One region of the Nocardiopsis sp. NPDC006832 genome, then DNA from elsewhere that is predicted to be linked to it. Evidence: riboswitches for the same ligand, from Rfam matches in the RefSeq annotation. Region 1 holds a riboswitch; the other holds the start of a gene.
The links. A riboswitch is a leader RNA that binds a small molecule or an ion and turns the genes downstream of it on or off. The one in region 1 is predicted to bind glycine.
Positions count from the first base shown of each region.

Region 2: another riboswitch for glycine. It lies ahead of gcvP (aminomethyl-transferring glycine dehydrogenase); the one in region 1 lies ahead of gcvT (glycine cleavage system aminomethyltransferase GcvT).

Region 1 is NZ_JBEYLC010000003.1:185,310-188,275, reverse strand. It holds gene gcvH (glycine cleavage system protein GcvH) at 1-226, opposite strand, end outside; gene gcvT (glycine cleavage system aminomethyltransferase GcvT) at 392-1,504, opposite strand; glycine riboswitch at 1,652-1,752, opposite strand; gene ABZ717_RS02720 (penicillin-binding transpeptidase domain-containing protein) at 1,902-2,804, shown strand; gene ABZ717_RS02715 (3-deoxy-7-phosphoheptulonate synthase) at 2,884-2,966, opposite strand, start outside.
Region 2 is NZ_JBEYLC010000037.1:26,987-29,952, forward strand. It holds gene ABZ717_RS18035 (MerR family transcriptional regulator) at 152-640, shown strand; glycine riboswitch at 768-860, shown strand; gene gcvP (aminomethyl-transferring glycine dehydrogenase) at 983-2,966, shown strand, end outside.

The DNA.
Region 1 (2,966 bases):
CCTCACCGTCGACCGGCGAGAAGATCTCACTGACGGACTTGGTGGACTCGACCTCGCCGGCCGGGTCGTCCGTGTTGACCTCTTCCCCGACGGTGGGGGCCTCGACGAAGACGATGTCGCCCAGCGACTCGGCCGCGAACGCGGTGATGCCGACGGTGGCCACCCCGTCCTTGATCACGACCCACTCGTGTTTGGCGGTGTAACCCAGCTCCGTGGGAACGCTCACTTCAACTCTCCTTGGAGATGCTCGTCCTTTGTGTGCCGTGCGCCCGTCGGACGCGCCGGCCCGACCCGACCTACGCCTGGTCACGCCCCGACCGTTCCGGTCCCTCGTGGGGATCCGGGTGGTGGCGCGCGCAGGTCCTGCGGGGGTCCGAAGGGGACCCCGCTCCTACGACTTCCGCTGGTAGAACGGAAGTTCGACCACGTCGACCTCCTCACCGCGGCCGCGCACGTCGACGGTGAACGTGCCGGTCGTGGTGTCGAGGTCGCCGTCCACGTAGGCCATGGCGATGGGGCGGCCCAGGGTGGGGGAGGGGGCGCCACTGGTGATGGTTCCGACGACGGCGCCGTCGCGCAGGACGTCCTGGCCCTTGCGCAGCGGGCGGCGGCCGCGGGCGACGAACCCGACCAGGCGCCGGGCGCGCGCGGTGCGCGATGCCTCCTCAAGGGCGGCGCGGCCTACGAAGTCGCCCTTCTCGAACTTGACCACGCGGCCCAGTCCGGCGTCGAAGGGGGTGAGCGCGGCGGTGAGTTCCTGGCCGTAGAGCGGCATCCCGGCCTCCAGGCGCAGGGTGTCGCGGGCCGACAGCCCGGCGGGGACCAGCCCGTGCTCGGCGCCGGCGGCCATGAGGGCGGCCCAGATCTCGGGTGCCTTGTCGGAGGGCCTGATGAAGATCTCGAAGCCGTCCTCGCCGGTGTAGCCGGTGCGGGCCAGCAGTACGGGGACCCCGGCGACGCTGTGCGAGTAGCCGGCGAAGTAGCGGATCTCGTCCAGGTTCGCGTCGGTGAGCGGGGCGAGGATCTCGACGGCCTTGGGGCCCTGCAGGGCGATGAGGGAGTAGTCCGCGGACTCGTCGACGACCTCGACGTCGAATCCGACGGCGCGCTCGGCCAGGGCGGAGGCGACCACCGGGACGTTGATCGCGTTGGCCACGACGAGGAACTCCTCCTCGGCCAGGCGATACACGATGAGGTCGTCGAGGACGCCGCCGTCCTCGGCGGTGAGCATGGTGTAGCGGGCGCGGCCGACCTTGAGCTTGGACAGGTGGCCGGCCAGGGCGTTGTCGAGGGCCTGGTCGGCCTGCGGGCCGCTCAGACGGATCTCACCCATGTGGGAGAGGTCGAAGAGCCCGGCGGCCTCGCGGACCGCGGTGTGTTCGGCGGTCTCGCTGCCGTAGCGCAGCGGCATGAGCCAGCCGGCGAAGTCGACGAGGGTGGCCCCGGCCTCTTCGTGGGTCTTGTGCAACGCCGTCAGACGGGGCGTGGAGGTGGACTCTGACATGGGCACTCCCGAGAGGATGGGCGTCGATTGTTGCGTTGAGGCGTTGCCATCCTCCCCCTCTGTCATGGGTGCCTGAGAGCTTCGCCACGCATGTGGTGTGGCTTGCACCTTCGGCGAGGGAACGTCGTCCCTGCTTTCCAGAGTGGTCTCGCCCGTACGGTCCGTGTGCCTGAGAGGTTGTCTGTGGGGAGGGATTGCTCCTTCGGCGGCCCGCGTTGGTTACGTGGGCGCTCTCCCGTACGGGGTCAGCAACGGGTTCAGCCTAGCAGCGGCGACACAGGGCTCCCAAGAGTGGCCGACGGGTTGTGGATCGACTCTTCGGAAGGTGGGGGACCGGAACGGGATCATGACCTAGCTTGGGATCGGACGTTCCCTCGAACACCGCTGGAGGAGCCGAGTGCGTACCGACACCGTTCCCATCCGTTCTCCCAGGACGGTCCGCTTCGCCCTGGCCGCCACCGGTTCCGTTCTCACCCTCGTGGCGGGCGTCGCGTGCTCGGGTGGTGGGGCCGAACCCGAGGCGGACCGGCCTGCTCGGCCGGACCAGAGCGGCACCCCGATCGCGTTCGGTGACCTGGAGGCGGTGGAGCGCCCCGAGCTCGCTTCGCTGCTGGACGAGGCGGGGGTGGAGGGCACCTTCGTGCTCCACGACGTGCGGGAGGGTTCCGTGACCGTGGTGGGCGCCGAGCAGGCCCGCGAACGGGTGGTTCCGGCGTCCACGTTCAAGCTCCCGAACACGCTCATCGCCCTGGAGACGGGTGTGGTGTCCGACCTCGACGAGGTGGTCTCCGACGGGGGCGAGGACGAGCTGAGTCTGCGCGAATCCCTGCCCACCCCCGACGTGTCGTTGCACCAGGAGGTCGCCGAACGCATCGGTCACGACCGGATGTCCACCTGGGTGGACCGTTTCGACTACGGCAACCGCAAGGTGGGCGAGGACGGCGAACCGGGCCGGTTCTGGGTGGACGGTCCGCTGGAGATCACCGCGGTGGAGCAGACCACGTTCCTGGCGGCGCTGGCCCGCGCCGACCTGCCGGTGGAGGTGGAGCACCAGGAGGCACTGCGGGAGATGCTGGAGATCGAACGCGGCGGCGACTACGCCCTGTACGGGCGGACCGGTCTCGGCGCGGAGGCCGATTCGGTGCCGGGCTGGTGGGTCGGTTGGGTGGAGAACGGGGATGACCTGCACACGTTCGCGTTGCGTCTGGACGAGGACACCGACCCCGGGCTGCGCGAGTCGCTGGGACGCGACTTCCTGGTGGAACTCGACGTGCTCCCGCCGAGCGCCGCGGGTGCCTGAACGGTCCCGTGGACGCGGAAAGGGGGCTCGGCACGGATGTTCCGTGTCGAGCCCCCTTCCACGTCGTGGGGGACGAGGGTCAGGCGGCGTTCTTGCGGCGCCGGCGCACGGCCTCGGCGAGGTTGGTCAGCACACCCTCGGTGGTCTCCCAGCCCATGCACT
Region 2 (2,966 bases), on a different contig from region 1:
CCTTCCCCTGTCGATGCCGCCGTGGGACGAGAAGCCGGAGGTCGGCGTGGCGGTAGCGAGCGGCAAGCGGGATCCCCATGACAGGCGGTCTGCGCTGCGGCTAGCGGGGCAGCAGGGCCTACTGTGCGAAGAGGACGTGATGGCGCTGCCTATGGACGTCGGGTATCGGGGCCCAGCGGCGTGTACGGCCGCCGGGATCACCTATCGACAGCTCGACTACTGGGCCAGAACCGGCCTGGTGGAGCCGAGCGTGCGCACAGGAGCCGAAAACGCCCCGCTGTACAGTCTTCCGGACATCCTGATGCTGAAGGTGGCCAAGCGTCTCCTGGACACCGGGATCTCCCTGCAGCAGATCCGCACGGCCGTCGACCACCTGCGCGGCCGTCCCGCCGGGGAGTTGGCCCGCATCACCCTGATGAGCGACGGTGTGAGCGTCTACGAGTGCACCTCCCCCGACGAGGTCGTCGACCTCATGCAGCGGGGCCAGGGCATGTTCGGGTTGGCGTTGGCGAACGTGGCCCGTGAGCTGGAGGAGGCGCTGGGGGTCGTCCCGGCCGAGGCCCGTTCCGACCTTCCCACCCCGGACCCCCGACCCGTCGACGAACTGGCCCGTCGGCGACGTGAACGCCGTACCGGTTGAGAGCGGTACGAAGGTGTGCCCTGGCTCCTCGTTCCGGAGTCCGATCGAGTACCTTCGTAACCACAACAGGGGTGAAAACCGACATTTCTCCCTGCTTGGATACATGTACAGAGCGTCAGCAGGCTTTTGATATCGCGCGGGAGAGACCCCGACGCTACGGGGCGCCGACGGGGCAATACTCCCCAGTAACCTCTCAGGCACCATGGACCGCGCGAAGGAGGCCGCTCTGGAGCCGGCATCGTCGTGCCCGGTGACAGAGGGGGAGACCGTGAGGAACACCGCCGATCGAATCGGCCCTGTCACCAGGAGGTCTCCGTGACTGACCCGTCGAACGCCTCGACCATGGGCGCACCCGCCCGGGTCTTCGCCGACCGGCACATCGGCCCCACGCCCACCGAGACGGCGGAGATGCTCAAGACCGTGGGCTACGGCTCCACGACCGAGCTCATGAGCGCCGCCGTGCCCGAGTCCATCCTCACCGGCCCCGGGCAGAGCGCCCCGCTGGCCCTGCCCGAGGCCGCGGGAGAGGCCGAGGCCCTGGCCGAGCTGCGGGAGTTGGCCGGTCGCAACCGCCCCCACACCACACTCATCGGCCTGGGCTACTACGACACGCTCACCCCGCCGGTCATCCTGCGCAACATCATGGAGAACCCGGCCTGGTACACCGCGTACACGCCCTACCAACCGGAGATCTCCCAAGGCCGGTTGGAGGCCCTCCTCAACTTCCAGACCGCGGTCTCGGACCTGACCGGTCTGCCCATCACCGGCGCCTCGCTGTTGGACGAGGCGACCGCCGCGGCCGAGGCCATGACCCTGGCCCGACGCGCCTCCAAGGTCAAGAGCGACGTCTTCGTCGTGGACGCCGACGTCTTCCCGCAGACCCTGCAGGTGTTGCGCACCCGCGCCGAGCCCCTGGACATCGAGGTCGTCGTCGCCGACCTGACCAAGGGCCTGCCCGAGGGCGAGGCCTTCGGAGTCCTGGTCCAGTACCCGGCCTCCAGCGGTGTGGTCCGCGACCCGAGCGCGGTCATCGAGCAGGCGCACGAGCGCGGCGCGCTGGCCGTGGTCGCCGCCGACATCCTCGCCCTGACCCTGCTGCGCAGCCCCGGTGAACTGGGCGCGGACATCGCGGTGGGTTCCACCCAGCGCTTCGGTGTGCCGCTCGGCTTCGGCGGCCCGCACGCCGGTTACATGTCCGTGGGCGAGAAGCTGCGCCGGCAGCTGCCCGGTCGTCTGGTCGGGGTGTCCGTCGACAACGTCGGCAGACCCGCCTACCGTCTGGCCCTGCAGACCCGTGAACAGCACATTCGTCGGGAGAAGGCCACCAGCAACATCTGCACCGCCCAGGTACTGCTGGCGATCATGGCCGGCATGTACGCCGTCTACCATGGCCCCGACGGGCTGCGGGCCATCGCCCGTCAGGTGCACACCCGCACCGCGTCCCTGGCCGACGCGCTCACCAAGCGCGGCTTCGAGGTCGTCCACGGCGCGTACTTCGACACCCTGCGCGTGCGCGTGCCCAGCGCCGACCGCGTCGTGGAGCGGGCACTGGAGTCCGGCGTCAACCTGCTCGCCACCGACCAGCACACGGTCGGTCTGAGCGTGGACGAGACCACCGGCGTGGACACCCTGGGCAAGGTCCTGGCCGCCTTCGGCGAGGCCGACCGTGGTGCCGAGCGCGGCCCGGTGACGGTGGACGAGTCCGCCGACCGCCTGCCCGCGGACCTGACGCGCGGCGTCGACTACCTCACCCACGAGGTCTTCAACACCCACCGCAGTGAGACCTCGTTGCTGCGTTACATGCGCCGTCTGGCCGACCGGGACCTGGCGCTGGACCGCACGATGATCCCGCTGGGCTCGTGCACCATGAAGCTCAACGCCACCGCCGAGATGGAGCCCATCACCTGGCCCGAGTTCGCCGGGCTGCACCCGTTCGCCCCGATGGACCAGGCGGCCGGCAGCGTGGCGCTCATCCGCGACCTGGAGGCCTGGCTGGTCGAGGTCACCGGCTACGACGCGGTGTCCCTACAGCCCAACGCCGGTTCCCAAGGTGAGCTCGCCGGCCTGCTCGCCATCCGCGGCTACCACCGCTCGCGCGGGCAGGCCCACCGGGACGTGTGCCTGATCCCCAGTTCGGCGCACGGCACCAACGCCGCCAGCGCCGTCATGGCGGGCATGCGTGTGTCCGTGGTGGCCTGTGACGACGACGGCAACGTCGACCTGGACGACCTGCGCGCCAAGACCGACAAGCACCGCGAGGAGCTGGCGGCCATCATGGTCACCTACCCCTCCACCGCGGGTGTGTACGAGGACACCATCACCGAGG